Regions from separate parts of the Arthrobacter sp. 2762 genome, predicted to be linked through region 1. Evidence: riboswitches for the same ligand, from Rfam matches in the RefSeq annotation. Region 1 holds a riboswitch; each other region holds the start of a gene.
What was found. Region 1 has a riboswitch for thiamine pyrophosphate ahead of thiO (glycine oxidase ThiO). Riboswitches for the same ligand answer to the same signal wherever they lie in the genome.

Region 1 (7,692 bases):
CGCAGGTCAGCGCCCGCTACTGGCTCGAAACCGATGGAAACCTCGACCTCGATGTGGCCAGTGATCTGATCTATCGTTTAGCTTGGCGCGGAATCAGTCGATTCCCCAAAGAGTCCTAGGCTACAAATAGAGGACTGACTTAAAACTTGATTGGCTTGGAGGCCTTGCTGTGGAAGTAAAGATCGGCATTCAGAATGTTGGCCGTGAAATTGTGCTCGAATCCGCACTCGATGCTGAGGCTGTAGCCAAGATCGTCGGAGAGGCCATCTCCAAAGGTTCGGATCTCCGGCTCACGGATGAGAAGGGCCGCCAGATCATCGTTCCCGGCAGTGTGTTGGGCTACGTTGAAATTGGTGCTGAGGAAGTCCGCCGCGTCGGTTTCGGCGCACTCTAGCGGTTCCCAGTTACAGCTGCCGCTAAGGAGTCTCCATGCTTTCACTCGTTGTGGTGGTTCTTGCCACAATCGCTACAGGATTCATCGTGTGGGCAAATGACAAGCGACACGGCAAGTACGGCATTGCATTGCCGGCGGGCGTTTCGGCAACCGTCGGCGTGCTGGGCTGGATAGCTCTCATCATGGCCGGCTTTGGTTACCAGCCCGGGCTGACTTGGATCCCCTGGGTCCTCCCTATCGTGTTGGGGACGGCCGTCGCGATTGCCGTCGTGGTCCTTCTGGGCCGCAAGCGCACCCAGCATGACACCGCCGCCCTCACCAAAGCTTTGAGGCTCTAGGCGCTGAGACTCCAAGGCGCCGGGACTTTTAGGCGCTGCTCACTCTTAAACGGCGCTGGCCATCACCCATAGGTGATGGCCAGCGCCGCTTAACCTTCTATCCCGCTCAATCTCCGGGATAGCGATCCGGCTGCGCCAGGGCACCGGACGCGGCTGCGGCCTCGCTCACGGCAGCCGCAGCGGCGATGTCGCGTTGGGTCACCTGGCCGCCTGCGTCATGGGAAACGTAACGCAAGAACACCCTGTTGAAACGCCAGTCAAGATCCGGGTGGTGGTTCTGTTCCTCGGCGATCCGGCCAATGGCGGCGATGAGCGCCAAGGCGTCGGCCGCCGTCGAGGTTTTGAACACTGTCACGAGGCCGTCCTGGAGCTTCCAGTCCGGAAGGTCCTTGAGGGCGGCCTCCAGGGCGACCTGGGTCAACGGCTCTTTCCTGTCAGCCACCACTGCTCCTTCATTCAGAGGAACTCTGCCCGGCCCTCCATGGCCGATGACGCGAGGGCGTGCTCCCGGCGCGGGATACGGCCAGCCTGCTTGGCCAGCCTACCGGCGATCACCGCGTGTTTGAAGGCTTCGCCCATCTGCACCGGGTTCTGAGCACGGGTCACGGCCGTTGCCAACAGGACAGCATCGCAGCCCAGCTCCATGGCCAGCGCGGCATCAGAGGCAGTCCCGATGCCGGCGTCGAGTACTACGGGAACAGAGGCCCGGGACACGATCAGTTCGATGTTGTGCGGGTTCAGGATGCCCAGCCCCGTTCCAATAGGCGAGCCGAGGGGCATGACTGCTGTGGCACCCAGGTTTTCCAGACGCAGCGCAAGGACAGGATCGTCATTGGTGTAGGCGAAGACCTTGAAGCCACGGTTCACCAGCTGTTCGGTTGCCTCCACGAGTTCCACCGCGTCCGGAAGGAGCGTATGTTCATCGGCGATGACTTCCAGCTTCACCCAGTCCGTCTCCAGCGCCTCCCGGGCGAGCTCCGCGGTCATCACTGCGTCTTTGGCAGTAAAACAGCCAGCGGTGTTGGGCAGGACCCGGATGTTGTGATCCAGCAGGAGTTGAAACAGTGAACCTGTCTCGGCCGGTGAGTACCGGCGCATTGCCACAGTGGTCAGTTCCGTCCCTGAGGCCAGCAGGGCTGCTCCCAGCCCGCCAAGACTCGGCGCTCCACCGGTACCCATGATAAGGCGGGAGCCGAATTCGACGCCGTCGATCACCAAAGCATCAGTGCGGATGTCAGTTTTTGCTGCGGTCATTTTTTCAGCCTCCCTGGACTGCGGTTACGAGTTCGAGTTCGTCTCCATCGGCGAGCGCAGTCGCGGCCCATTGGCTGCGCGGCACCACCTCGGAATTGCGTGCGACGGCGACACCCAGCTTGCCGCCGTCGGCTGCCTGTCCCCGGTGGTCCAGGATGCGGCCTGTGATGGCGCTGACGAGCGTGCTGACGGATGCGTCGTCCGCCACGGCGTGTTCGGAGCCGTTGAGTTTGATGTTCATGGTGTGTCCTTGATTGCTGGTTGGAGGCGGTGATCCTGCGTTGCCGTAAATCGATCAGGCCGGAAAATGGACCATCGGGGGTCGGCTGAGCCGCTGATCAGCCCGCCTACGATTTTGGCGGCCACAGGCGTCAACAGAACGCCGTGGCGGAAGAACCCGGACGCGATCACGAGACCGTCCATGGTGCCCTCAGGCCCTGAAACACGTCCCAGTCCAGAAACGCGTCCAAGTAATGGTGCGTTGTCCGGAGTGCCGGGCCGTGCGCGTGCTGTCGTTTCCAACAGTTCCAGCTCCGCCACCGCAGGCACCAGCACTTGGGCGTCCCGCAGGAGTTGATAGACGCCCCCGGCGGAGACTGCATTGGTGGAAGCGGATAGACCGTCCTCGCGCTGCGTGGCTCCAATCACCACCGTGCCATCGTCCCGGGGCACGATGTAGACCGGCACCCCGCGGACCATGCCCCGGATGGTGGATGTGAGGAGGGGCTGGAGGTGTTGGGGAACGCGCAGCCTCAGGATGTCGCCGTAAACGGGCCGCAGGGGCAGCGTGAGCCCCTCGGGGAGATTGCCGATCCTTGCCGCATCCAGCCCGCAGGCAATTACAGTTTCTGGGGCCAAAACGACGGTGCCGGAATCGACTTCAACCCCCGAGACGCGGTCTCCGTCCCAGAGCAAACGGGATGCGTGGAGCGGCAGGGCGAAACCGTCCTCCGCTCCGGAAACCCACGTTGCGTCACTTGGTCCGTGCGCTGCCAACCCTTCCATGAGGCACCGTGCAAGGCGCCGCGGATCCACTTGGTGATCGGCCGGTATCTCGAAGGCACAGGAAATCTGTGGGCTCAGCAAAGGCTCACGCTCGCGCGCTTCCCGCAATGATAATGGCTCCACGTGCAGCCCCGCGGCCTGCTGGACTGTGCGGAGGTCTGCCAGCGCGCGGCGGTCGGCGGCGTCGGCACCAACGGCGATTGTCGACGTCGTGCGGTATCCGGTGGCTGGTTCGCCGCCATGGACGCTCCGGATGAAAGCGGGCCACAGTTGGGAGGATTCCAGCATGAGTTCCAGGAGGTCTTCCTCCTGGTAGTGGAGTTCACTGACCGGAGCCAGCATGCCGGCGGCAGCGAACGTCGCACCCGCTGCGGGGGTGGGATCAACGAGGACCACAGAGCGGCCCTGGCGGCGGGCTTCGTGGGCAATGCCAAGGCCGATGATGCCGCCACCAACGACTGCGACGTCTGCCTGCAAGGGGTTTTGGCGGGATTCTGCCATATGTTTCCTTCCCTACGCCGGTATTAGCCGGATCAGGTCAAGCGGTCGGCGCTGAAGCCCTCTCAGCCGGACGGTCATATGACGCTGTCACGGCTCCCGCAGTACGTGCCCAGTTTAGAGGAACTACTCTGGTTTCCATGACCCAGCATGATGTCCACACCACTGCCCGCCTCTACTTGTGCACTGATGCCCGCAAAAGCCAGGGCGATTTTGAAGACTTCGTCGACGCCGCGTTCGAGGGCGGCGTAGACATCATCCAGCTTCGCGACAAGACGCTCGAGGCTGCCGAGGAGCTTGAGGTCCTGGAGGTTCTGCATAACGTGGCCCAACGGCACGGGCGGCTGTGGGCCGTCAACGACCGCGCCGATGTTGCCAGTATTTCCGGGGCTCCGGTGTTCCATATCGGGCAAAAGGACATCCCCCTGCGCGCCGCACGGCACCTCCTCCACGACCGCACCGTGATCGGCCTCTCCACCCATACGCCGGAGCAGGTTGACGCCGCGATAGCTGCCTCCCCTGGCAGGAGCGGACTGGATTATTTCTGTGTTGGTCCGGTGTGGGCAACGCCCACAAAGCCAGGCCGTGAAGCAGTTGGGATGGACCTGGTCACATATGCCGCGGAAGCCGTGAAGCGCGCGGATGAGGAGACCGTAGGTGGCGTCCTCCTCCCCTGGTTCGCGATTGGCGGCATCGACCTCACCAACGTTGAACAGGTGGTGGCTGCGGGAGCGAGCCGGATCGTCGTGGTGCGGGCCATCACTGAGGCGGAGGATCCGACGGCGGCGGCCAAGACACTGCTGGAAGCGCTCGACGCCGGATGAGCAGCGGCGCCCGGATGGCCCCGAAGGGTCTGCGAACGCGTCCTAAGCCGTAAGCCCGAGCCCTGACATCCGGCGGCCGTGCCGCTCGGCAAGCTCGGCGGTGAGCGCTTTAACTGCCGTACGCGTATCCCCTCCGCCCTTGAGCATCGGTCCCAAGTGAGGATGTTCCATGCCGACGCGTTGGGCTTGGGTCAATGCTTCACCGACGAGGCGGCGACCCCACAAAGCGAGTCGCGATGCCAGGCGCGGGTCATCAGCCAGGGCCCGACGCAGGAGGATGCGGAGTACTTCCGTGGCTTGGTCGGCGGAGGCAACCTTCTGGACAAAGAGTTGCGTCCCGCCGTCAAGGAACGAAGCCACCATCCGGTAAAAATCTGACGACACGGTGTCGATCACATAGGCCTTCATGACTGATTCAAACCAATCCGCTGGCCTTGTTCGCTCATGGAAGTGGTCAAATGAGCGCTGGAACGGAAGCATGGCTTCTTCCGCATCGAGTCCCATCTCCGATAGCCGGCTGCTGATCAAGGCAAAGTTTCCGTAGGCGCCTACGGCGATCTTTGCCAGCACTGCCCTGTCATGGAGAGTGGGAGCGTACCGGGAATCGAAAGACAACCGACCAAACGCCGAGAGCTCGCCGTAGGCCATGGCTCCCAGCAGCTCCGAGGCGAGACGCTGGACGCGAGCATTGTCGTCCGTGGAAGTGCTCATGGTCCAAGACTATCCAGCGATTTCGGGCTAACCTGATTTTCGTGTCACATCATCGGATTTCGCCCAACGTCGACGACTCGTCGGACCAGCTCGCAGAGGCATTTGCAGCCCTCCGGAGCGAGCTGGAACTTCCGGGCGAATACCCAACCGAGGCCGTGGCGGAAGCCCGGAAAGCCGTAGAACACCACAGGCTGCCGGACCGCGACCTCCGGGACATTCCGTTCGTGACCATCGATCCAGCCACGTCCACGGACCTGGACCAAGCGGTGTTCATTGAACGTGCCGGTGACGGTTACAAAGTCCTCTACGCAATCGCGGATGTGCCATCCTTTGTTGCTCCCGGTGGGGCGCTTGACGCAGAAACACGACAACGGGGGCAAACGTTCTACGCTCCTGACGGGAGAATCCCGCTGCACCCGGAGGTTATCAGCGAGAACGCCGGAAGCCTGTTGGCTGGTCAGGACTGCAGCGCCTTCGTGTGGGACTTCGAGCTGGACCACAATGCGGAAGTATCCGCCACGTCCGTGGCTCGGGGCACTGTCCGAAGTCGCGCCAAGCTGAGTTACAGGGGCGCCCAGGAACAGATCGATGCCGGCACCGCCCCGCCGGTGCTTCAGCTCCTCAAGGAGGTTGGCCTGAAGCGGGCGGAACTGGAACGTCTGCGCGGTGGCGCCAACCTGAACATGCCGGAGCAGGAAATCGTCCAGGCGACCGGTGGCGGCGGCTACAGGATTGTGGCCGCGCCCTCCCTACCTGTGGAGGACTGGAACGCGCAGATATCCCTGATGACCGGTATGGCGGCGGCCCAACTGATGCTCGATGGAAAAGTGGGCATCCTGCGCACCATGCCGGCGCCCGATGAACGGTCGCTGCTCCATTTCAAACGCCAGACCAAGGCTCTTGGGAAACCCTGGGACGGCGAGGTTACTTACGGTGAGTACCTTCGGACACTTGATGCTTCGGACCCCAAACAGCTTGCCATCCTGCACTCGGCAGGCACACTTTTCCGCGGCGCTGGATACACGCCTTTCGACGGCGCGCTTCCCCCCAATGTCATCCAGTCAGCCATCGGCGCACCCTATGCCCACACCACTGCCCCTTTGCGTCGCCTCATCGACCGCTTTGTCCTGGTGATCTGCGAGGCCCTCAGCAATGGCCAACAGATCCCGGCGTGGGCGCGGGAAGCACTTCCATCCCTGCCTGAGATCATGGCGGCCTCCGATCAACTGGCCGGGCGGCTTGAGCGTCTGGCTATGGACACTGTGGAAGCAGCACTCGTGGCGAACCACATCGGCGAGGAGTTCGACGCGGTCGTCATCTCCGGTTCCAAGCCGTCCAATGGCACGCCAAATGGCAATGGAAGGGGAAATGGAAACGGCAACGGGCCGTTTGGCATCATCCAGATCGCGGAACCCGCGGTGACAGCCCGATGTGACGGCGAACTGGAATCCGGCACCAAGGTCCGGGTGCAACTCCTGAAGGCCGATATCGCCAGCCGCGAGATCCGTTTTACCCTGCTCCCCTGAAGCCCCGCAGCACCCGAATTGCCCCCGATCCGGGCTTTGGCGCTCCCAGAGGATAGACTGACCCTGTAGTAATGGATGCCCGGTCGTTGATTCAGTTAATTTTTGAACTCAACAAGCCCGCCCCTACGCGATCTTGAGATGTGCCCGCTGGTCACCAGTGCCAGTACTTAGATAGCCCGCGATCGGCTTCCACTGGATTAGCTTGCGCGCCCGTTCGTGCTCCGGTACGGCTCCGCCACCCGTTGAGCATGCAGCGCCAACGCCCAAATGAATAAGGAAACTCCCTGTGAGTGAATTGCACACCCATGAAGTCCTGACGGACGCCACCGGCACCGAATCCATCGAGCCCGAGGAAACGATCATCTCTGATGAGACGCCCCACGAGATCGAAGAGAAATCGTTCGCTGACTACAACGTCCGCGCCGACATCGTCGAATCCCTCGCCGACGCCGGTATTACCCACCCCTTCCCCATCCAGGCCATGACGCTGCCCGTAGCACTTAGCGGCCACGACATCATCGGCCAGGCCAAGACCGGTACAGGCAAGACGCTCGGTTTCGGCATTCCGGCACTGCAGCGCGTGGAAGGCCGGGATGACCCCGGCTACGCCAAGCTGGCCGTCCCCGGCGCACCGCAAGCCCTGGTCATCGTTCCTACGCGTGAGCTAGCGGTACAGGTGGCGAACGATCTCCAGACGGCATCGCGCAAACGCAACGCCCGCATCGCCACCATCTACGGTGGCCGCGCCTACGAGCCGCAGATTGACGCCCTCCAGAAGGGCGTCGAGGTAGTGGTTGGCACCCCTGGCCGTTTGATCGACCTCTACAAGCAGAAGCACCTCAGCCTGAAGAACGTCAAAATGGTGATCCTGGACGAGGCCGACGAAATGCTGGACCTCGGCTTCCTGCCGGACGTGGAAACACTCATCGCAGGTACGCCGGCCGTTCGCCAGACCTTGCTCTTCTCCGCCACCATGCCCGGCCCGGTCATCGCGATGGCCCGCCGCTACATGACGCAGCCCACCCACATCCGGGCTGCCGATCCGAATGACGAAGGCCTCACCAAGCGCGACATCCGCCAGCTCATCTACCGTGCCCACAGCATGGACAAGACCGAGGTAGTGGCCCGCATCCTGCAGTCCC
Region 2 (7,692 bases), on a different contig from region 1:
GGTAATCGGCGATCTTGGGCCGGGCAGCTGACATCGCTGCAATGAGGCTGGATTTTCCTGCGGACGGGAATCCGACCAAGGCAATATCGGCGATGGACTTCAGCTCCAGGACGATGTCGCTGGATTCGCCTTCGATGCCAAGCAGCGCAAAGCCGGGCGCACGGCGCTTCTGGGAGGAAAGTGAGGCGTTTCCGAGGCCTCCCTGGCCTCCTGCAGCCGCAACATACTCCGTGCCCTCGCCAACCAGGTCAGCCAGGACTTCGCCGTCCTTGGTCTTTACCACGGTGCCGTCCGGCACGGGAAGGATCAAGGTCTCGCCGTTCTTGCCGCCGCGCCAATCGCCCATGCCAGGGCCACCGTTGGTGGCGTGGCGGTGGGGGGCGTGGTGATAATCCAGCAGGGTGGTGGTCTGCGCGGACACCCGAAGGATGACGTCTCCACCATTGCCACCATTGCCACCATCAGGTCCGCCGAGTGGCTTGAACTTTTCCCGCTTGACAGAGACACAGCCGTGGCCGCCGGTTCCGCCGGATACGTGCAGGACTACCCGGTCTACAAAGCTCGCCACGTGAATCTCCTCTTGCTGTTGCCAGCGCTGTTGCAAAAACCAGAGCGCCATAAGCGCCCTAATCGATTGTAATGCGGTTAAAAGAACGGTGGAGCGGGCCGTTTGGCCCGCTCCACCGGTTCAGAACTTGTTGTTACTCTGCAGCTGCAGCAGCAACGATGTTCACTACGCGACGGCCGCGGCGAGTACCAAACTCAACCGCACCGGCCTCGAGTGCGAACAGGGTGTCGTCGCCACCGCGGCCGACGCCTGCACCGGGGTGGAAGTGGGTTCCACGCTGGCGAACGATGATCTCGCCTGCGGAAACTACCTGGCCACCGAAACGCTTGACGCCGAGGCGCTGTGCGTTGGAGTCACGACCGTTGCGAGTGGAGCTCGCGCCTTTTTTGTGTGCCATGTGAAATGCCTGCCTCTAAATTTCTGGGGAAACTGAAAATCTGAACAGAGTAACGAAAGTTACTTGATGCTCGTGATCTTGATCTTGGTCAGTTCCTGACGGTGACCCTGGCGCTTCTTGTAGCCGGTCTTGTTCTTGAACTTCTGGATGACGATCTTGGGACCGCGAAGGTCCTCAAGGATCTCAGCCGTGACCGTGACCTTGGCCAGGTCCGCGGCAGCGGACGTGACCTTGTCGCCGTCAACCAGGAGCAAGGCGGGCAGCTCAAGCGTGCTGCCGGCTCCACCGGGGACGCGGTTAAGCGTTACGTAGTCTCCAACGGAAACTTTTTCTTGGCGGCCGCCTGCGCGGACAATCGCGTACACCACTTGGGTACTCACTTCTCTCGACGTTTCTTACTAAATTTGCGTGCGGAACCTTGAACCGGAATCAGGCTTGGTTCGCGCTGTGCCTCAACGCCGTGGACTTCAGATCGAAGCCCGCGAGTCATCCCATGAACAATTCCAAGGGGCATAACCCAAGTGTTGGCGTAAGCACCGAAGATCAAGATTACGCTAGTTTGACCTTCAGCTGCAAATGAGGCCGGGTCCGGAGGCTATCGGGTGACTTGCGTCACCAGTTGTAACGGACTCTCCCGGCACCGTGCCCATACAGCCTACAGGATTTGCGCCGGGATACTGCGGTTTGGCCCGCGACGCGCTGGAGCTTTGTGGATTTGTTCCACGCGGCAACCTCGGAAACCCTGCTCAGGCGAAGAGCCTGGGGGCATCAAAGAACGCAGTTTCGTAGCGGCAGGACTGGGCGAAGGCCTCAACCATGGCCTTGCGTTCCTGCACAGAGGCGCCAACTGCCGCAGCATCGGTAATGTCGATCGCCTTCCGGGTTGCGGCAGCAAACTCCTCGTCCGCGTACGTCTTCAACCATGCGGCGTAAGGGTGGTCGCTGGGAGCCCCTGCTTGGACATACGCCCCGTGAAGTTGCTGCCCTACCTCCGCGTACAGCCAGTAGCAGGGCAGGATTGCCGCCAGCAAAACGGCGTAACTGCCCGAAGCCGACGTCGCCAGCAGATGGTCCACGTACGACCTTGTCACGGGTCCGGTCTCTGTCGAAGCCGGACGCGTGCTCAGCCAGTCCCGGTGGAGCTCGGACTCCACTTCAAGGCAGAGTTGCGATGACTTTGCCCAGAAGAGCTGCTCTTCTTCAGTGGGGGCAAGTGCACCTGCGCGCGCCAAAACCCGGGAGTAGCCGTTCAGGTAGATGGCATCCTGGGCGAGGTAATAGTTGAACTGGGGCTCCGGGAGGCGCCCGGACTGCAGGCCTTGGATGAAGCCGAGGCCGTAAATTGCGTCCAATTCCGGTGCAGCTTCGGCCCACAGCCGCGCGGCAAAGTCGCCGGACTTCCCTGCAGGATACAGCGCTGGCTCCATGTGCTGGAAGTGGTGGACCGGCCCGCTGCCCTTGCCTACCTCGAGCCGGTCGGCCGCCGCGAGGGCCTGCAGCAGCCACGGCTTGACCTCGCGGAGTGATGCCTCCCAATCGTCCCTGCGGGCTTGGACCGTGGCCAATGCCGAGGAGAGTGAGCACCCCGTTCCGTGGCTGTTCCTGGTATCCACTCGGGGCCCAGGCACCTCGATGACGTCCTGCCGCAGCAAGCCACTCGTATTGACCAGCGCATCCGGACAGTCGTTTCCTGCCAAATGGCCGCCCTTCACCAAAACCGTCGTTCCACACTCAGCAGCCAGTCGCTTGCCTTGGTCAAGCGCCGTGGCCCAATCCGGGGCTTCGGGCTCACCCAACAACATCGCCAGTTCGGGAAGGTTTGGGGTGATGAGATCCGCCAACGGCAAGAGGCTGCGCAAAGATGCTTCGGCGCTCTCACGCAGAAGACGGTCGCCACTGGTGGCCACCATCACCGGGTCAAGGACCACGACGGCGGGACGCACCTCCTCGAGCCAGTTACGGACTTCGTCGATGACGGCCGCGTCACCCAACATCCCGATCTTGACCGCATCAATGTCAATATCGCTGCTGATCGCGTCCAGTTGCTGACGCAGGAACTCCACAGGCGGAACATGGACTGCGCTGACGCCCAGGGTGTTCTGGGCCGTCAAAGCCGTGATGGCAGCCATGCCATAGCCGCCGTGCGCTGCGATGCTCTTCAGGTCTGCCTGGATTCCGGCGCCGCCAGAAGGATCCGAGCCGGCAATGCTGAGCACCCGCGGATGCGGCCGGGCTGGGACTGCTCCGATACCAGCGGGGTAGACAGGGTAGACAGCGGAATTCGACGATGAAGCCATGGTGGACATCCCTTCGCCGGTGCTAACCGGACAGGTTCAACGGGTCTGGATCTCAGCCAGGCCCAGTGCCCGGCACCCCGTGTCAGTTTCCAAGCGTAGCCCGGAACCCCGTCGGTCCGGGAACCGGACGGCCTCGGGGAATGGATGTGACTGGCAGCAACAAAAAAGTCCCGCAACATCCGCCGTAAACGGATGCTGCGGGACTGTCTCACTGATTCGGGACTGTCTCACTACTTAACGACTGTCACTGCTTTTGCCGTGCTTACAACTCGGAAGCAGGAACTCCGACCCCAAGGATGATGGGCTCGTCCGCTGCCTTCTTTGTGGCAGGCTCTTCCGCTGCCGGCGCCTTGGCTTCATGGGCCGATCCACCTGCGGCGGCAGCAGTTACGTCGTGATGTTCCACGCTGGTTTCGTTTGCCGCACCCTGCGCCCTGCTGGCGCTGCGGTTCCTTCGGCCGCGACGGCCACGCGAACGCGACGAATGATCGTGCTCATCTGTAATGACAGCAGAAGCACTGGCCGCGGAAACGGCGGAGGCAGTCGCAGGTTCGGAAACGGTATCCGTGGCCTCTTCCTCCGCAGCCGGTGCGGCACCGAGGTGCGAGAACGCCTCAGCCAGCAGGTCCAAGCTCATGGCCGGCTTGCCGGCAGGTGGTTCCTCGTGGTGTTCCACAAACGGAAGAGCCACTTCTTCGCCACCGAAGCGCAGAACAGGGGTGGACCGTGCTTCCCGAACCGCTGCTTCGTGACTGGCGGCATCAAGTGCAGCCGGTACCCCGGCATCGCCGGTTGCAGCTTCAGGGGCGGATTCATCGGTGTGACCCTGCTGGCCTGCTGCGCGGGCCAGCTCCTCCGCACGGTGAACCTCGTCGTCGTGCAGGTGGGCAGCATGCGCTGCGGCGGCGATGGTGGCAAGAGCTGCCCTGGTCGCCTCAGCCTTCGCCTGGCGGACAGGGTCCACGGACTCCGTGGCCGCCGGAGCCACGGGGGCGGCGGCGGTGCTGTGGACAGCAGGGGGCACTTCGGCCGTTGCCGGTCCCCCGCCTTTCCCGCGGCGACGCTTGCGATCAGTGCGTGCAGCAGGCTGTTGGGGTTCGGCGTGCGGACGGTGGTGCTCGGCAGCCACAACGTTGGCGCGTCGGTGTTCCACGGGCTCATCATGGGTGACGACACCACGCCCGGCACAGTGCTCGCACTGCTCACCAAACACCTCAAGCAGGCCTGTGCCCATGCGCTTGCGCGTCATCTGCACCAGGCCCAGCGACGTCACTTCGGCCACTTGGTGCTTGGTGCGGTCACGGCCCAGGCATTCCACCAAACGGCGGAGCACCAGGTCACGGTTCGATTCGAGGACCATGTCAATGAAGTCGATGACGATGATGCCACCGATATCACGCAGGCGCAGCTGGCGAACCACTTCCTCGGCCGCTTCGAGGTTGTTCTTGGTGACTGTTTCTTCCAGGTTTCCGCCGCTGCCGGTGAACTTACCCGTGTTAACATCCACCACGGTCATGGCTTCGGTGCGGTCGATGACAAGGGAACCGCCGGACGGCAGGAAAACCTTGCGTTCCAGTGCCTTGTGGATCTGTTCGTCGATCCGCCAGGCAGCAAAAATGTCCTGGTCCTTGGTCCACTTCTCAAGGCGGCCTACCAAATCGGGAGCAACGTAGGTGACGTAAGCCTCGATGGTGTCCCAGGCGTCGTCGCCGGAAACGATCAGCTTGGAGAAATCTTCGTTGAAGACGTCCCGGACAACCTTGATGGTGAGGTCGGGTTCGCCATAGAGCAGTTCCGGAGCCAGCACCTTGGTGGAGGACGCCTGCCCTTCAATGCCTTCCCACTGCGCGCGCAAACGGTTGATGTCGTGCGTCAGCTCTTCCTCGGACGCACCTTCAGCGGCCGTGCGCACAATGACGCCGGCGTTCTCCGGCAAGCGGTCCTTGAGGATGCGCTTGAGGCGGTTGCGTTCGACGTCGGGCAGTTTGCGCGAGATACCGGTCATCGAACCGCCCGGCACGTACACAAGGTAGCGGCCCGGCAAGGAAATCTGGCTGGTGAGGCGGGCGCCCTTATGGCCAACAGGGTCCTTGGTAACCTGCACCAGGACGGAATCACCGGACTTCAACGCATTCTCGATCCGGCGCGGCTGGCCCTCAAGGTTCACTGCGTCCCAATTCACTTCACCGGCATACAACACCGCATTGCGGCCCCGTCCGATGTCAACAAAAGCAGCCTCCATGGAAGGCAGAACATTCTGGACCTTGCCCAGGTACACGTTGCCAATGAGGGAGTCCTGCTGGGTCTTGGACACAAAGTGCTCGGCCAATACGCCATCTTCAAGGACCGCGATCTGGATTCTGTCGTCGCGCTGGCGGACGATCATCTGGCGATCCACGGACTCGCGGCGGGCAAGGAACTCAGCCTCTGTAATCACCTGGCGGCGGCGTCCGGTCTCCCGGGACTCGCGGCGGCGCTGCTTCTTGGCCTCAAGCCTGGTGGAACCCTTAACGCTGGTAACCCGGTTTGACGGGGCCGTCTCAGTGATCGGGCGGGGCGCGCGGACACGGGTCACCGTGTTGGGCGGGTCATCGTCAGAGCCGCCCGTCAGTTCGAGATCCTGGTCACCTCGGCGACGACGCCGACGACGACGCGACGTGACGCCCTCTTCGAGCGCTTCCGCTGCCGGAGCATCTTCGTCATCCTCACTCTCTGCACCGTCTTCGGACTCGGTCTCATCCCGTTCTGTGCCGCGGCGGCCACGGCGGCCGCGGCTCCGGCGACGACGACGGCTGCTGGAATCCTCCAGCTCGTCAGTTGACCCGGTTTCCGGAGTTTCTTCTTCAGCCTCTTCGGCCTTTTCCTCGACGGCCGGACGTGCCACCGTGCTGAGGTCAGGGGCCTGGAAGATCATGGACGTAATGGACACCGGCTCCAGGAACAACGACGTTGAACCGGGGGCGGACTCCTCGGGTGCTTCAGCTTCTTCCTCGGCGGGGACGGTGCCTTCTGCAGAAGTGCCCTCTACAGAAACGCTTTCCACAGAAACGTCCGTCTCTGCAGGAACGGCGCCCGGGGTGGCCGTCGCAGGCTGGGACACGGCGTCCGGCGTCGTGATTTCTTCAGTGGTTTCAGCAACGGCTGCAGGCGTCTCAGCGGCCGTTGCCTCGACGTCCTTGGGCTTGGTAGTCCGACGACGGCGGACCGGCTTTTCAGGGGCAGGTTCGGCATCGGTTTCCGGCTGGGACGCTACTCCGGCCTGATCATCAAAACCCGGGAGGGGCTCGGCCGGCACTGTTGTCTTGCGCGCGCGGCTACGGCGCGCCGGCGCCTTGACAGCTGCTTCGGTCGGTTCGGTACCGGTGGCTTCGCCGGCTGCTTCTTCAACGGCGGGTGTTTCGACCGCTTTGGGCGCAGCCTTGCGCCGTGTCCGGGTGGTCTTCTTGGGCGCTTCCGCAGTTTCCGCGGCAGCTGCCTCGTCATTAACGGCTACAACCTGGTCATTATCCATATGTGGCAACACTCCTGCCCCAGCGACGCCGCCACATCCGGCGCCCAGTGGGGCAATTATTTGTCAAAACCCTCAGGCGTTGACAGAAGTCGGTAGTATTCCTTCCGGTTCGCACCATCATTGGGGTGCGGCAGCCCTGGAAGGCCGGTGGCTTTGCTCTGAAACCCGTTGTTCTGCTGCCACAACCAGGTGCCGTCCATTGTCATGGCGGGCATGCCGAGGATCACGTGATCCAGGCAGGCCCTGCTCATGCTGGCGGTCTTGGGAACAAGTCACCGGACCGGATTCCGAATGTGGATCGGCTTCCGGCCATGTTCATTCTCTCACACCCCTGCACATTCGAAGCGTAGGAGACTGTGTCGCACGGTGGAGAAAGCGCCTGCACAGGCTGGGGACTACGTCCAGCCTCCGGCGTTACAATCCTCACAAGAGCCGTTCCCGGACTGGCCGGGTCATTGTCGAAAAGGATTGCGTCCGCGATGCCAAGCACCGCCAGGGGAAACCTGGCCAATCAAGCCTCCACCCCTGCGGGTGGGAAGACCACGGAGCCAGGATTGCAGCGCGCGGCCCGGCCCGACTATCTGCCTAGGGCCCTGCAGGACAAGCCATTTGCTTGGCTCCTGCTGATCACCGGCGTCATCGGCTGGCTGGCTTCCGGGGCATTGGTCCTTGAGAAGCTGGAGGTACTCAAAGACCCCAACCACATCACGCTCTGCGATGTGAATCCATGGGTTTCCTGTGGAGCCGTGATGCAGACACCGCAAAGTTCCGTTTTCGGGTTCCCCAACATGTTCATCGGGATCGTCGCCTTTGCGGTGATCATCACCACTGCCATGGGACTGCTGGCCGGGGCCAGGTATTCACGCGGCTACTGGCTGGGCCTGCAGGCAGGCGTAACCCTCGGATTCGCTTTTGTTGT
Region 3 (7,692 bases), on a different contig from region 1:
CCTTGCCCTGTTGTTCTTCGTCCCGGCGATGAACCTTGCGGGCATCCCGCCATTCTCGGGTTTCCTGGGCAAGCTCGGGCTCCTCCAAGCGGGCGTGCAACTGGGTACGCCGCTGGCCATCGTTTTGGTAGTGGGCGGCGTCGTCACCAGCCTCCTGACCTTGTTGGCAATTGCCCGTGTTTGGAACAGGGCATTTTGGCGCAAGCCCGAGGACGCCGAGTACCCGGATCCGGTGCTTCAGGCCCCAGGCAACGTGGGGGTACTTCCCCGGACAATGGTGGGCTCCACCGCGGGCCTTGTGGCCTTCGGTGTTGCGCTCACAGTCTTTGCGGGCCCACTCTTCCACCTCGCCGACGGCTCGGCGGAAATCATGTTGGACCGTACTGCCTACATCCATTCAGTCCTGGGGGACTCTGCACAGGTGCCAGCAGTGGGTCAGTCAGGGGCTGCCAAATGAGCCGAAAACCAATCTCCTTCCGCACTGAACTGCCGCTGTTGGTATGGCTGGTCATCGTCTGGGGCGCCCTGTGGCGGGACTTCAGCCCGGGCAACCTGCTGTTCGGTGCACTCATCGCTGTGCTCGTGGCCAAGTTCTTCTACCTTCCGCCGGTGGAGCTTAGCGGCAGGTTCAATGTTCTCCGCGCCATTTCCTTCGCCCTGGTATTCCTGGGCAAAGTGGCGGCAGCGAGCTTCCTGGTCCTCTACCTGGCCGTAGTGAAGGGGCCAAAGGTGCGTAGCGCCGTCGTCGCTGTTCCGTTGCGCAGCCATTCGGACCTCATAGTGACGGCAACCGGGCACGTAATCTCCCTGATCCCGGGCTCGCTGGTGGTGGAAGTGGACCGCTCGACGTCCACGCTTTATCTGCACGCGCTCAATATTTATGAGGAAGCCGGAATTGCCAAGATCCGTCAGGAAGTTCAGAACATCGAGGCCACGCTGATCCGGATCATGGGAACGCGCGAGGAACTCGACGCACTCCAGGATGAACCAAGCCCGGGTCTGGAAGGGGCAGCACTGTGAAAGAACTCGTTCTGCTGGTGACAGCTGTCATTCTGAGCTTGGCTGCGGTGGGAGCGATCATCCGCATCGCGATCGGCCCCTCTTTGTTGGACCGCGTTTTGGCATCGGATGTCCTGCTGGCCATTCTCGGCGCCGCGCTTGCGATCGATATGGCGATGAACCGGCACCTGAACAACCTGGTGTTACTCGTGGCTCTCGCGGTGATCGGCTTCGTAGGCTCCGTAACATTTGCCCGATTTGTAGCCGATCGGAGGGATCACAGCAATGAGTCCTGAAGCTACCGGCGTGGATGCCGTGATTGATGCAGTGACGGCCGTGTTCCTTGTGGTGGGTGCCCTGATGTCGCTCGGCGCCGCGATTGGCCTTTTGCGGTTCCCCGATCTCATGAGCCGCATGCACGCGGCAACCAAGCCGCAGGTCCTGGGTCTTTTCCTCATGCTTGCGGCCATGGGTCTGCAAATGCGCACATGGTGGGTTTGGCCGGTTCTTGTGGTGGCCTGGATTTTCCAGCTACTCACCGCACCGGTCTCCGCCCACATGGTGGGCCGCTCCGCTTACCGAACCAAGCATGGGCACCGCGAACTGCTCACCAAGGATGAGCTTGAAGCGGTTGTCCAAAGGGCGGCCGGCGACGGTTCCACCCCGGACGCTTAGAACAACGCGGGGTCACTTAGGCGCCCTCCCGACGGCGGTGAGGGAGCCTAAGTGACCCCACGTTGGAATGCCTATGCGCGGCCTAGACGATGTCCTGCGTTTTGGCGAAGCGGGCGATGGCACGTTGGGTGCCACGGCTCGCGAAAACCTGGATGAGCGTGCTGACGAAGGCCGAAATCAGCGCGAACGACAAGGCTGAGCGGAGGCTCGTTTCCATATCGTCGTGGCCTGTGGGCGGCTTGTTGCCCGTGGCCTTTTCCCAGCCCTTGTTGACCAACTTGGTGCCGACGAATCCGGCTGCAAGGCTTACTCCGGCACCCAGCAGCTTGAAAAAGAGGTTCATGCCCCCAGCCTAGCCTCACATCCAGGTGGCTTGGGACTAGCGGCGGTTTTCCCGTTCTTTGAGGAAAACTGCCATGGAGCCGCGTGGTGCAAGGACAGGGACAACATTGTGATCGGCTTCCCAGACGGCATCTACTGTTCCGAGACCGGCAATTTCCTTGAGCAGGTAATACGTGGGTGGCATCAGCTGTAATTTACCGGCCGCCTCGGCCGCCAGGATCCCGTCCACCGGCATCCAGAGTGATTGCCACGCTTCTGTGGTTTGGTGCTGGGGTGCTGCTTCCGGATCCGGCTTGGCAACATAGAAGTACGTGTCGAAGCGCTTGGGCATGTCCGTCGGCGTGACCCAGTTGGCCCAGGGGCGAAGGTCTGAGGCATCAAGGCGAAGTCCGGCCTCCTCCCAAACCTCCCGCAGGGCAGCGGTGAGCACCATGCCTGACTTTGCCGGGGCCTGTTGAGGATCGACGGCGATGGAACTCAGATGCCAGTCTGCAGCGTGCTGTTCCAGCAGCTCAGCCGGGTAATCCCATCCGTCCTGGTCTGCGGCATCAACCCGGCCTCCCGGAAAGACCACCATGCCGGCGGCGAAGTCCATGGTGGCAACCCTGTGCTGCACGAAGGCTTCGAGCCCGCCCGGGGTGTCGCGGAGCAGGATGACGCTCGCGGCAAGGCGGGGTTGGGGAACGGGGATGTCCGTAGTGGGAAGGTCCGTCATGAAATACCCCTTTGCCGCGTCGATTCTGCTGGATCATTGTCTCAGGTCTGGTTGTGGGGCCTGGTGTGCGTGCTAAGACGAGAGAATGGGGCGCCAAGCGCCCCCGCAACGCAGGAAAAGGGGAGCCAACCGCTTTGTGACCAACCCCAGCGCGCACGAACACCCACAGGTGTAAACTGAACCACGCCCATAAGGGCAGATTAATAACGACAGGGGAGCGCCGCCGTCGGACCTTGCAGAGATGCAGGAGACGCGAGGGCGCTGAGAGTGCGGACAGCCGCAGACCCTCGAACCTGATCCGGTTAGTACCGGCGCAAGGGAGTCGAGCTTCTCAGAGTGTCCGGATCCGGGCGGCGCAGGCCGACCGGGGGTTTCCGGGGAGCACTTTCCCCTCCTGTACCTCAGGAGGCAGAAAAATGACCACGGCAAGCGTGAAGAAGACCAGTTATAACTGGCGTGTTGTAGACATCGTGGTGGCAGCTTTGATTGCCATCGCCGGCGGCGTGATCTTCTGGGCCTGGTCCCAGGGCGCCGCAATCGTATCCATCCCCATGAACGCCACGTATCCGCCGCTCACCGGTTTGATTGCCGGTGGCTGGATGATCCCCGCCGTCCTGGGCATGCTCATCATCCGCAAGCCGGGCGCAGCCCTGTTCTGCGAAGCCGTCGCCGCCACCGGTGAACTCATCATGGGTTCCCAGTACGGCACAACCGTCCTCATCTCCGGCATCCTCCAAGGACTGGGCGCGGAACTCGTCTTCGCTGCGTTCCGGTACAAGAAATTCAACCTTTCCACTGCACTCCTCGCAGGCGCGGGCTCCGGCCTCTTCTGCGGTCTCAACGATTCCTTCCTGCCTTGGGGCTGGAACATCGCCTACGAAGCAATCGACAAGCTGGCCTACATCGCCTTCACCACGCTCTCCGGTGCGATCATCGCCGGCGCGCTGTCCTGGGTTGCCACCCGCGGGCTGGCCAAGACCGGCGTCCTCAGCTCCTTCGCGTCGCGCAAGGCTGCTTCGGAGCCCGTCTTCAACTAATGCCTGCCACGCAAAGCAGCGGCCAGGTGCGGCCTGCCGCCATCACCGCCCAAGGGTGGGGATGGCGGCATGCCGGGCGTTCCACACCCGCCATACAGGACCTCGACCTCCGGATCGGGCCCGGCGAGCGTGTGCTCTTGCTGGGTCCATCGGGCGCAGGGAAGTCGACACTGCTCCATGCCCTCGCCGGTGTGCTGGGTGACGAGGAAGACGATTCGGACGAGACCGGCTCGCTGTTGATCGACGGCCTCGCTCCCCGCGAACAGCGCGGCCGTGCAGGTCTGATGCAGCAGGATCCGGAAACCCAGGTGGTGCTCTCACGGGTGGGTGACGACGTCGCGTTTGGCGCCGAAAACCTTGCCGTTCCCCGGGATGAAATTTGGGCCCGCGTCCATGAAGCGCTCGACGACGTTGGGTTGCGCACCGCTGCAGGCGGCGGTTTGGCACTGGATCACCCAACGGCGGCACTCTCCGGCGGGCAGAAGCAGCGCCTCGTGTTGGCTGGCATCCTGGCGATGCGGCCCGGGCTGATCCTTCTTGACGAACCTACGGCCAACCTCGATCCGGTGGGCGTGCTTGAGGTTCGAGACGCCGTTCAGCGCTGCCTGGACAAGACCGGTGCCACTTTGGTTGTCGTGGAACACCGTGTGTCCGTGTGGAAGGACCTGGTGGACAGGATCGTGGTCCTCCAGCCACCCTCGGCTGGGGGCGGTGTGCTCCTGGACGGCCCCCCGGATCAGGTGCTCACAGAGGCCCGCACCATGCTGATGGCAGCGGGAGTGTGGGTGCCGGGGTACGTTCCGGTTACTCGCGCCCGCAGGAGCACAAGTCAGGAAATGGGCGGCCATGAATCCACCGCCCAACTCCTCCTGGTGGCACAGGATCTGGCTGTCTCCCGTGAGAAGTCGCGCCGTCGCCGCTTCAAAACCATCCCACCCGTCCCCGTGCAATCGGGTATCAGTGCACAAGTACGGGCTGGCCAGGCACTCACCATCACGGGTCCGAACGGTGCCGGCAAATCTACTTTTGCGCTCACGTTGGCCGGCCTTCTGGCGCCCGTGGACGGCAAGGTGAGTGCCGCCGTCGAGCTTTCCGAGGGAGCTGGAATCGACCCGTTCAAGTGGAAGGCGGATCAGCTGATTTCGCGCATTGGCACCGTGTTCCAGGAACCGGAGCACCAGTTCGTGACGGGCAAGGTCCTGGACGAGCTGATGTTCGGGCCGAAGCATCTGGGACACGGTGAAGAACGCGTGGATGAATTGGTGGAGCGTTTGCGGCTCACGCATTTGGTGGACGCGAACCCTTACACATTGTCCGGTGGCGAGAAGCGCAGGTTGTCCGTGGCCACGGTCCTGGCGGCCCACCCTAAGGTGCTGGTGCTTGACGAGCCCACGTTCGGCCAGGACGCCAACACCTGGGCAGAGTTGGCATCGTTCCTCTCGGAACTGCTGGACGCCGGAACGGCCGTTGTGTCCGTGACGCACGACGAAGAATTCAGTGCGGTCCTTGGCGGCACGGAGCTCCGGCTGGATCCGGCGACGCCGCAAGTTCCGGACCCGCACAGCGAAGCAGCCCGCCAGGAAGCCGGTGCCGCATGAGGGACGCCCTGAACCTGCGCGGCAACCACGCCCTCCTCACGCGGGCCAACCCCTTGGTTAAGTTCGTATCCGTGTTCCTCATTTCACTGGTGCTTGCGTTGTCTATCGACTGGGTATCCGCTTCAACGGCGCTCGTCGCCGAGCTGGCCCTGTTCCCGCTGGCTGGCCTCACGCTGGGGCTTCTATGGCAGCGGGCCTGGCCGCTCATCATCGCTGCAGCGATTGGTGGCTGGAGCACCGCAATCGTGGCGGCTGACAGCGGGGCCGTACTGCTCGACGTCGGACTCTGGTCCATCAGCGAAGGTTCCCTTCAGCTGGGGCTGGGATTCATGCTGCGCGGCCTGGCGATAGCCCTGCCGGCAATCCTCTTGATGACCTGCACAGATCCAACCGACCTGGCTGATGCGCTGGCACAGAAGGCAAGGCTGCCACACCGCTTTGTCCTTGGATCGCTGGCCGCGATGCGCCTGGTGGGATTGATGGCTGAGGAATGGCAGACCATCGGCATGGCCAGGCGCGCCCGCGGGGTGGGTTCGCAGGGCAGCCCGCTGCAACGGCTGAAGGCAACGCTTGGACAGAGCTTCGGACTGCTGGTCCAGGCAGTCCGGCGGGCTTCCCGGTTGGCCATCACCATGGAGGCACGTGGTTTCGGCGGCGGGCAGAGAACGTGGGCCCGTGAATCCACCTACTCCCTCCTGGACGTCTGGGTGCTCCTGGGCGGCCTCGTCATCGCTGCCGCTGCGGTACTGACGGCCGGCGGCGCTGGAACGTGGAGTTTCGTCTGGCGTTAACTCTTCTGTTGGATCTTCTCGAACCTTGCCCGGGTGATGAACCCCAACTGGGCTTCCTTTTCAGCCAGCTGGATGATGGGGCCAAGCTCGAAGCACGTGGTCTCGAGGCGGCGAAGTGCCTTGGCGTTGCGGGCGTCCGGCTCAACAATGATCCGGTCCTTGCCGGGCAGGGAAAACATGTATCGGATGAGGGACGTGACGAGCCGTGGTGTGAAGTTCGGAATCGGACGCGTGGCAGGGGCCAGCAGCAAATGCATCCCGATGTCCTCCTCCCGCGCCGGGTAAGCCTCGCCGACGGGATCGTGCAGCGGTTCGTAGGTCTGGAAGAGCGCGAGCGGCTCGGCGTCGACCACCACCAAGAAGGCGTGGTGCGTGTCCAAGGAGTCAAGGAACTCGTAGATCTCCAGAACGTCCTCGCGCGAATGGTCCAGCATGCCCCAGAACCTGGCACGAGGTTGGCTGACCCAACCATGAATGAGATCAAGATCTTCGGCGGGAACCAAAGGGACGGTCCGCAGTACGCCCCATCCGTCGAGCTCTTCGGTGTAGTTCGTGGTCCGGACAGCGAAGTCCTGGGTGCTGGTGGTCATGATTTCCTTTGGGCTGGGCTGGGCTGGTGGGCTTGGTTCGTGAGTCTTAGGGGGCGTCGTGACTGAGCTGGCTCCAGTCCGTTACCACAGGGATCATCTCCCCTGAGGCCCAGAGCGGCAGTTGGTCGGTAAAGTGTGGGTGCTCCGGCCCTCCAGCAGCGCCGAACGGCACAATCCAACGGCTGTTGCTCCGATCGGACAGGTCCCAGACATAGCGGGCCACGGGTCCGCGGAAGCTGTGGTCGTCCACGCCCGGAAGACTCTCTGTGCAGAGCACGCAGCCTGTATCGCCGCTTAGCTCTACGGTTGGGGTCGAAGCGGAAAGGTCGCCTGGGAGGACATGAATTGCCAGGAGCTTATGCCGATCGCCCCATACGGCACCGTCCAGCAGGGAATCTTCGAGCGCTGCATCCTCGAGTGCGGCCGCGGCCTCCACAGCCATATCGATACCAAGCTGCGAGGCTCGAACCACCAGCGTTTCAAGGGCGAAACCTATGCGTGAAGCGACGGACAGCCAAGGTCCGAAGAGAGGGGAGTACCCGGTAGGTCCAGCCAATGCCGCCAGCGCGAAATGACGTGCGATCCGCTGAACCAGCGCGCCCCGCCATGACGCGAAAACGGCTGCACTGTGGCTGTCCGCTGCCATCCTGCCGTTCCATTCCAAGAGGAGCGATTGCAGTCCCTTGGCCTCGGTAGATAGATCGGCAGGGTCGAGGTTGCCCAGCACGTCACGGAACAGGGGCCAAGGCCCGAGCAGGCTATCCATATGGATGGATTGCATGTGGTTTACGCTCAACCCGCCAGGCGCCTCCTCCAACAGCTCGCGAATCCGAAGGGCCCTATGGGCGGGGGCGAACTCCATCGCTACGGCATCGCCGCCGCCTGCAGCACGATCGTTCGCGCTGACTGCAAACCGTTGGACCTCTGAGCGCGGCAGGACAACGT
Region 4 (7,692 bases), 360 kb from region 1:
GGCGGTGAAACACGGCGCATCCGCATGGCCAAGACCGGCCCCACCATCATCATGCTCGCCGGCCTTCAGGGTGCCGGTAAGACCACCCTTGCCGGCAAGCTCGCCAAGTGGCTGAAGGCCCAAGGCCACAGCCCCATCCTCGTAGCTTGCGACCTCCAGCGGCCCAACGCCGTGACGCAGCTCCAGGTTGTAGGCCAGCGGGCAGGCGTTCCTGTCTTCGCGCCGCACCCGGGAGCAACCTCGGAGTTGGAGCACCCGGCCGGTGACCCGGTGGCGGTCGCCAGCGCCGGTGTGGCGGAAGCGCGCCAGAAGCTGCACGACGTCGTGATCGTTGACACCGCCGGACGCCTCGGCGTGGACGCCGAGATGATGGACCAGGCACGCCGGATCCGCCAAGCGATTATCCCGAACGAAGTCCTCTTCGTGATTGACTCCATGATCGGCCAGGACGCCGTTAACACGGCCATGGCCTTCGATGAAGGCGTGAACTTCACCGGCATCGTGCTGTCCAAGCTCGACGGCGATGCCCGCGGTGGTGCCGCACTTTCGGTTGCGTCCGTCACGGGTAAGCCGGTCATGTTCGCGTCGACCGGTGAAGGACTGGACGACTTCGAGCTCTTCCACCCGGACCGTATGGCTTCGCGCATCCTGGACATGGGTGACGTCCTCACCTTGATCGAACAGGCTGAGAAGGCTTGGGACAAGGACGAAGCAGCCCGGATGGCGAAGAAGTTCGCCGACCAGGAAGACTTCACCCTGGATGACTTCCTCGCCCAGATGCAGCAGATCCGCAACATGGGTTCCATGAAGAAGATGCTCATGATGATGCCGGGTGCCCAAAACATCCGCCAGCAACTGGAGAACTTCGACGAACGCGAAATTGATCGTGTTGAGGCAATCGTCAGGTCCATGACGCCGCACGAGCGCGTTGCTCCCAAAATCATCAACGGCTCTCGCCGTGCCCGCATCGCAAAGGGTTCAGGTGTGCACGTCTCGGAGGTCAACGGCCTTCTGGAGCGCTTCGCCCAGGCCCAGAAAATGATGAAGAAGATGGCCCAGGGTGGCATGCCGGGCATGCCTGGAATGGGTGGTCCCGGCGGCGGCCGCAAGGGTGGCAAGAACGCTCCCAAGAAGAAGGCGCGCTCCGGTAACCCCGCAAAGGCAGCCCAGGAACTGCGCGACGCCGAGGCCAAGCGGGCCAACGCGGCTTCGGCAGCGCCTACGGGAGCAGCATTCGGCCAGGGCGCTGCGGACTTCGATCCGTCCACGCTGAACCTCCCCAAGGGCTTCGAGAAATTCCTGGGTAAGTAACCCGATTTTCCATCCCAGCCAAAATGACAGTTGACGCCGTTGTGAAAGCCCATAACGGCGCCAACTGCTCTTTTGGCGGGGATGTCAGGGCTCTGGACTAGGGTGAATCCATGCACAAGCAGCGCGTAGTCTTCGTCCACGGACTGGGGAGCTTTGGCGCATCGGCATGGCCCAAGCAGCACGGCATGGCCCTGTCCTATGACGCGCTTTTCCTCCGCCGGCACGGCTTTGATCCCGTGGCCGAACCCTTGGAATCCGATGTCGCTGCTGACATCGGCATCGTCCTGTCTTCGCTGGCGGATTCAGGTGGCGGCCATATCGTGGCTCATGAGCAGGGCGCAATCTCTGCAATGCTCGCAGCGGTTGAACGGCCGGACCTGGTGCACTCCCTGACACTCGTTGAGCCGGCCTGTTTATCCTTGACGGCCGAGCTGCCCGCTACGGCATTCCATCGTTCGCTGATGGAGCCGCTGTTTGACGTGCGGAACCAAGTCAACGACGCCGACTACGAACGTGAGTACTTCAGGCGCGCGTTTTCAGCCGAAGCGGGCGGGCTGGACAGTCCGGAAGCGCGCCGTTCCGCACGTCGCCTTCGGCTCCAGGCGCCCCCTTGGGAGGCGCCCTTGCACATCGTCCCTGGCGTACCGACCCTTGTCCTTACGGGCGGGTGGGAGCCATTGTATGAAGAAATTGCCAGGTACCTGGAGGAAACCGGCGCCCTCCGACGCATAGCAGCGGGAGGGCACCGGCCTCAGGACTCGGGGGATGGAGACCGGATTATTCGCTCTTTTGTAGCTGACGTCGTCCGGACGAGGTCAGTTAAGGTTTCCTGACGCGCCCGCCGCTTGGGTGGAGGGCGCCTGGGTAGAGGGAACCTGCAGCTCCGGGAGGTAGACCTTGCCGCCTGATGCCAGGAACTCTTCGCTCTTCTCCCGCATCCCGCTGTACATTTCCGCAATGGCTGCCTGCGACTCCGCTGATCCGTATTCGTCGCGGATGTCCTGGCTGATGCGCATGGAACAGAATTTGGGTCCGCACATCGAGCAGAAGTGGGCTGTCTTCGCCGGTTCCGCTGGAAGTGTTTCGTCGTGGAATGCCTCTGCCGTGACAGGGTCCAGGGAAAGTGCGAACTGGTCGCGCCAACGGAATTCGAAGCGGGCCTTGGACAGGGCATCGTCGCGTTCGTTCGCGCCAGGGTGGCCCTTGGCGAGGTCAGCGGCGTGCGCCGCGATCTTGTACGTGATGACGCCGGTCTTGACGTCGTCTTTGTTCGGCAGCCCGAGGTGCTCCTTCGGCGTCACGTAGCAGAGCATGGCGGTGCCGTAGCGGGCGATCTCCGTGGCGCCGATGGCTGAAGTGATGTGGTCGTAGCCGGGGGCAACATCAGTGACCAGGGGACCCAGTGTGTAGAACGGTGCGCCCTTGCAGAGTTCCTGTTGGCGCTCTACGTTCTCCCGGACCAGGTGGAACGGCACGTGGCCGGGTCCTTCGACCATCACCTGGACGTCGAACTCCCAGGCCCGCTGCGTCAGTTCGGCGAGGGTGTCCAGCTCGGCGAACTGGGCAGCGTCGTTGGCATCTGCCGTGGCGCCCGGGCGCAGCCCGTCGCCCAGGGAGAACGCGACATCGTACTTGGCGAAAATTTCGCACAGCTCATCGAAGTGCGTGTAGAGGAAGTTTTCCTGGTGGTGCGCCAGGCACCAACCAGCCATGATCGAGCCGCCACGGGAAACGATGCCGGTGACGCGGTTGGCTGTCAGCGGCACGTAACGAAGCAGCACGCCTGCATGGATGGTCATGTAGTCAACACCCTGCTCGCACTGCTCGATGACGGTGTCGCGGAAGATCTCCCACGTGAGTTTGTTGGCTTCGCCGTTGACCTTTTCAAGGGCCTGGTAGATCGGGACAGTTCCGATGGGGACGGGGGAGTTGCGGATGATCCACTCACGGGTGGTGTGGATGTCATCTCCGGTGGACAGGTCCATAACGGTGTCGGCACCCCATTGCGTCGCCCACTGCAGCTTGTCTACTTCTTCGGCAATGGAGCTCGTGACGGCGGAGTTGCCGATGTTGGCATTGATCTTGACCAGGAATGCCTTGCCGATGATCATCGGCTCGGATTCCGGGTGGTTGATGTTGTTGGGAATGATTGCCCGGCCTGCGGCGACTTCACTCCTGACGAGTTCAACATCGCAGTTCTCACGCAACGCCACGAACTGCATTTCAGGCGTGATGACGCCCTGCCTGGCGTAGTGCATCTGGGTGACGGTCTTGCCCTCGACGGCGCGGCGGGGCACCGGCTGCGCGCCCTTCCACTCTGCTGACGCTGCTCCGCGGCGGACGGCCGACTTGCCGTCGTCGAGCAGGTTCCGTTCGCGGCCGGAGTACGCTTCCGTGTCGCCGCGGCCCTCAATCCAAGCGGCCCGGAAGGGCTCCAGGCCCACTACGGGATCGCTGCCCGGCCCCGCGGTTCGGTACACCTGCAGTGGAGCGTTTGCTTCGCCGTTGGGGGACGGTTCAAGAGCGATCTCCGTGACGGGGACCCGGATGCCGTTCGCGGGGTCTTCCAGCCACGCCAGCGAATGGGATTTCAGCGACTGTGTGACGCTTCCCGCCGTATTTTCGCTGGTATTGGCCTGGCTTTGGGCAGGGCTGTGCTGTGTTTCGGTGGTGCTCAAAGGATTACTCACTTCCTTCGCCGGCATTACCCGGACAGGTTCAACGGTCGCAGACTGCCTCAGTCCGATCTCAGCCCCTGCAGGGGCCCCCGTGTGGTCGTAGACGAAGCTACCACAGCCCGCGGCCTGAGCCCCAGTCATATCCGAACACGTCGAGCCTGAACCACGGTGCGCACTAGGCTTTTGCCATGGCCAACATCATCGAATTCACTGGTCCTGTGCTTGTGGCAGGAGACGACCAACGGCACGGGCTGTGGTCCGTCGATGGCAAACTGACGTTCGAACGTCCCGTGACGCCACCCGATTCCGTGCTGGATGGATGGGTCCTTCCCGGTTTTGTTGACGCCCATTGCCATATTGGACTTGGCGTTGGCGGGGCGGTTGATGAGCAGACGACTCTTGCCCAGGCGCAAGCGGACCTTCAGGCCGGTACGTTGCTGATCCGCGATGCTGGGTCGCCCAGCGACACGCGGTGGGTGCAGCAGCGCCGAGACCTGCCCCGACTCATCAGGGCAGGCCGCCACATCGCCCGGAGCCGGCGTTACCTGCGTGGCTTAGGCCACGAAGTGGAGCCGGACGAACTGGTGGAGACGGTCCGCAAGGAAGCCCGGGACGGGGACGGTTGGGTCAAGATCGTCGGAGACTGGATCGACCGCGACGCCGGTGACCTTGCAGCTTCCTTTCCCGCGGACGTGGTCCGGGATGCCATAGCGGCCGCCCATGACGAAGGGGCCCGGGTGACGGCCCACTGCTTCGCTGAAGACACCATCGACGACATGCTCGACGCCGGAATTGATTGCATTGAACACGCCACCGGCCTCTTGCCGCGGCACATTCCCCGTCTCGTTGAGCAGTCCGTCCCGATTGTTCCTACGTTGGTAAACATCGCGACTTTTCCGGATATCGCCGCCCAGGCTGCCCCGAAGTTTCCTGGGTACGCCGACCATATGACGCGTCTTTGGGAGCGACGCCGTGAGCGGGTGTTGGAGGCTTTTGAAGCCGGCGTGACGATCTTTGCGGGAACGGATGCCGGCAGCGTGATCAAGCACGGCCGGATAGCGGATGAGATGCAGGAACTGCACGACGCCGGCCTGCCGCCTGCCGCCGTCCTCGACGCCGCCTGCTGGCGGGCCCGAAAGTGGCTGGGAGCCGAAGGAATCAGCGAAGGTGCCAGTGCCGACGTCGTGGTCTGCCGTGAGGATCCTCGCCAGAGGATCCGTACCGTCGGGAGCCTGAACCATGTTGTCCTGCGAGGAAACGTAGTCCGCTAGGAATAAATTGAAGCTTCAAGTAATTTAGATAGGTAGAACGTGCCGAAGGGCGGCCACCTATGAACCGGGAGCTTCACATGACCACAGCATCAAGCCAGGACCTCCTTCCTGCCGAACTCACCATGGGCACCGTCATGCTCAAGGTTGGCGACATGAAGCTCATGAGTGACTACTACCTAAGGGCTCTGGGCCTTGAGGTTGTTGCCGAGCAGGACGGCGGACTTTACTTGGGGCGGCTGGGGAAGCCGGTGGTTCACCTCGCACCCGCCGCCGGCCTGCAGATTCCGGGTCGCGGCGAAGCGGGACTTTTCCATACGGCCATCCTTTTCCAGGACCAGCCGTCCCTTGCGGCCACGATCGCCACGGCCGCCGAATATGAACCACGCGCATTTGTGGGCAGTGCCGACCATCTGGTGAGTGAAGCGTTCTATTTCACTGATCCCGAAGGCAATGGGATTGAGCTCTATTACGACAAGCCGCGCGATGTCTGGCAGTGGGATGGCAAGAATGTGGTTATGGACAACGTTGCTTTGCCGCCCCAGCGCTTCCTCCAGCAACACTTGAGTGAGGCTGCCGTGACTGGCCAGCGGGAAGCCGCTGCCGGCGTCGGGCACGTGCACCTCCAAGTAGGTGACGTGCAGACCGCCCAGGATTTTTATGTGGACACGCTGGGTTTTGAGAGGACAGCGGGCTGGCATGGGCAGGCGTTGTTTGTTTCCGCGGGCGGCTACCACCACCATATGGCGATGAACGTGTGGAACAGCCGCGGGGCCGGGCCTCGCCGGGATACCCTGGGCCTGGGCGAAGTCCTGATCGAGGTTCCATCTGCCGATGACGTCGCCGCACTGGCTGACCGGCTGAAAGTTGCGTCCGTGGCGAACCACCATACGGGCCTGGAACTGCAGTTCGAAGACCCCTGGCGCAACAAGCTGCGCGTGGCAGTGCGCTAAGCGCCCTGGCGGGAAGCGCCGTCGCACTGGCTTCCGAATGCAGGGGTCGGGACTGCACTAGGCTGGGCATTGACGGTATTTGCCCCTTGGGCCCTTGCCGCCGCCCCGTCAGCACGAAGGAATGAGAGTACTCTCCATGGGCTTTGCCGAAATTTTTGTAGCCACCCACGATGAAGCACTCAAGAGGGCGGCTGCCTTGGATCGGGGCGCCGACGTTACCGGCCCCGCCGTCAGGATTGATGGCATCACCGACTTTGAGGTCGAGCAACTGGGGGACCTTGCCGGCAAAGCCGTCCACGCTGCCGGTGCAGACTACGAGCTGGCGCTGGTGGACGTCACCAGCGACGCACTCCTTGGCGTTCCGGAAGCGATGGTGAGGGCACTCGCCGAGCTGCTGACGTATGAAAGCGAAGGTGACGGGAACGTTCTTGACGACGTCGCCGCGGCGTGGGCAGCGCAGGACGACATGCCTTTTGGTGCGGACGAATCACGTCAGTACGTGCAGCAGTTGGCCGCCTTGGCCACTGACGTGGAAAAGGCGGAGCGGTCAGGACTCTACGTCTGGTCTGTCTGACCGTTGGGGCCGGGAGTGGCGAAAGTCGTAATTACTTCCGGCATCTGGCACAATGGTCAGGTACTTGATTGGCGCGGCCCCTCTCTCCGTGCCCAAATCTTGTCCTATGGAACCCCCAAGTATGGCCCGCCCCACGGGTGCAGAACGTTGGGTTCAACCCCGTTTCAGAAACAGGAGTGACCACAAAAGTGGCCGTAAAGATTCGCCTTAAGCGCTTCGGTAAGATGCGCGCACCGTACTACCGCATTGTCGTCATGGATGCCCGCGCCAAGCGCGATGGCCGTGCCATTGAAGAAATCGGCAAGTACCACCCCACCGAAGAGCCGTCGTACATCGAGGTCGCTTCCGAGCGCGCCCAGTACTGGCTTTCCGTTGGCGCCCAGCCGACCGAGCAGGTTGCCGCGATCCTCAAGATCACCGGTGACTGGCAGAAGTTCAAGGGCCTGCCGGGCCAGGAAGGCACCCTGAAGACCAAAGCTCCGAAGGAAGCCTTCGTAGCCCCGGAGAAGGGTTCCGTCATCATTCCGGAAGCCATCACCAAGAAGGCCAAGAAGGACGAAGCCGAAGCTCCGGCCGAGGCTGAAGCAGAGACCACCGAGGCTGAGTAAATTGCTGGCAGAAGCGCTCGAGCACTTGGTCCGTGGGATCGTTGACAGCCCTGAGGATGTCAAGGTCAGTGCCAGGAACAACCGCCGCGGGGAATCCCTTGAGGTGCGCGTTCACCAGGAGGACCTCGGACGGGTGATCGGCCGTCAGGGACGTACCGCACGCGCATTGCGCACTGTGGTTGCAGCCTTGGCAGGTGGCGAGCAGGTCAGGGTCGACGTCGTCGACACCGATCGTCGCCGGTAACGCGCTCAGCAATACTTGTCTTAGATCCGGCCCCTTCACCGAATATGGTGGAGGGG

Region 2: linked by a shared signal. The riboswitch ahead of ABIE18_RS06905 (bifunctional hydroxymethylpyrimidine kinase/phosphomethylpyrimidine kinase) and the one ahead of thiO (glycine oxidase ThiO) in region 1 are both predicted to bind thiamine pyrophosphate.
Region 3: linked by a shared signal. The riboswitch ahead of ABIE18_RS18900 (ECF transporter S component) and the one ahead of thiO (glycine oxidase ThiO) in region 1 are both predicted to bind thiamine pyrophosphate.
Region 4: linked by a shared signal. The riboswitch ahead of thiC (phosphomethylpyrimidine synthase ThiC) and the one ahead of thiO (glycine oxidase ThiO) in region 1 are both predicted to bind thiamine pyrophosphate.

The regions. Positions count from the first base shown of each region.
Region 1 is NZ_JBEPSI010000004.1:24,226-31,917, reverse strand. It holds gene ABIE18_RS08750 (TetR/AcrR family transcriptional regulator) at 1-119, shown strand, start outside; gene ABIE18_RS08745 (DUF3107 domain-containing protein) at 170-394, shown strand; gene ABIE18_RS08740 (hypothetical protein) at 430-732, shown strand; gene ABIE18_RS08735 (4a-hydroxytetrahydrobiopterin dehydratase) at 839-1,174, opposite strand; gene ABIE18_RS08730 (thiazole synthase) at 1,189-1,986, opposite strand; gene thiS (sulfur carrier protein ThiS) at 1,991-2,227, opposite strand; gene thiO (glycine oxidase ThiO) at 2,224-3,492, opposite strand; TPP riboswitch at 3,485-3,602, opposite strand; gene thiE (thiamine phosphate synthase) at 3,630-4,313, shown strand; gene ABIE18_RS08710 (ferritin-like fold-containing protein) at 4,356-5,024, opposite strand; gene ABIE18_RS08705 (RNB domain-containing ribonuclease) at 5,066-6,550, shown strand; gene ABIE18_RS08700 (DEAD/DEAH box helicase) at 6,837-7,692, shown strand, end outside.
Region 2 is NZ_JBEPSI010000003.1:59,567-67,258, reverse strand. It holds gene obgE (GTPase ObgE) at 1-568, opposite strand, end outside; gene rpmA (50S ribosomal protein L27) at 702-965, opposite strand; gene rplU (50S ribosomal protein L21) at 1,025-1,333, opposite strand; gene ABIE18_RS06905 (bifunctional hydroxymethylpyrimidine kinase/phosphomethylpyrimidine kinase) at 1,712-3,262, opposite strand; TPP riboswitch at 3,254-3,352, opposite strand; gene ABIE18_RS06900 (Rne/Rng family ribonuclease) at 3,525-6,773, opposite strand; gene ABIE18_RS06895 (hypothetical protein) at 6,830-7,024, opposite strand; gene ABIE18_RS06890 (vitamin K epoxide reductase family protein) at 7,253-7,692, shown strand, end outside.
Region 3 is NZ_JBEPSI010000011.1:63,126-70,817, reverse strand. It holds gene ABIE18_RS18930 (Na+/H+ antiporter subunit D) at 1-457, shown strand, start outside; gene ABIE18_RS18925 (Na+/H+ antiporter subunit E) at 454-1,020, shown strand; gene ABIE18_RS18920 (MrpF/PhaF family protein) at 1,017-1,295, shown strand; gene mnhG (monovalent cation/H(+) antiporter subunit G) at 1,285-1,674, shown strand; gene ABIE18_RS18910 (DUF4235 domain-containing protein) at 1,757-2,017, opposite strand; gene ABIE18_RS18905 (NUDIX hydrolase) at 2,054-2,731, opposite strand; TPP riboswitch at 2,933-3,069, shown strand; gene ABIE18_RS18900 (ECF transporter S component) at 3,148-3,768, shown strand; gene ABIE18_RS18895 (ABC transporter ATP-binding protein) at 3,768-5,366, shown strand; gene ABIE18_RS18890 (energy-coupling factor transporter transmembrane component T family protein) at 5,363-6,157, shown strand; gene ABIE18_RS18885 (GNAT family N-acetyltransferase) at 6,154-6,747, opposite strand; gene ABIE18_RS18880 (penicillin acylase family protein) at 6,794-7,692, opposite strand, start outside.
Region 4 is NZ_JBEPSI010000004.1:386,448-394,139, forward strand. It holds gene ffh (signal recognition particle protein) at 1-1,311, shown strand, start outside; gene ABIE18_RS10310 (alpha/beta fold hydrolase) at 1,422-2,144, shown strand; gene thiC (phosphomethylpyrimidine synthase ThiC) at 2,127-3,989, opposite strand; TPP riboswitch at 3,985-4,092, opposite strand; gene ABIE18_RS10320 (amidohydrolase family protein) at 4,178-5,260, shown strand; gene ABIE18_RS10325 (VOC family protein) at 5,338-6,210, shown strand; gene ABIE18_RS10330 (hypothetical protein) at 6,347-6,784, shown strand; gene rpsP (30S ribosomal protein S16) at 6,973-7,392, shown strand; gene ABIE18_RS10340 (RNA-binding protein) at 7,394-7,636, shown strand.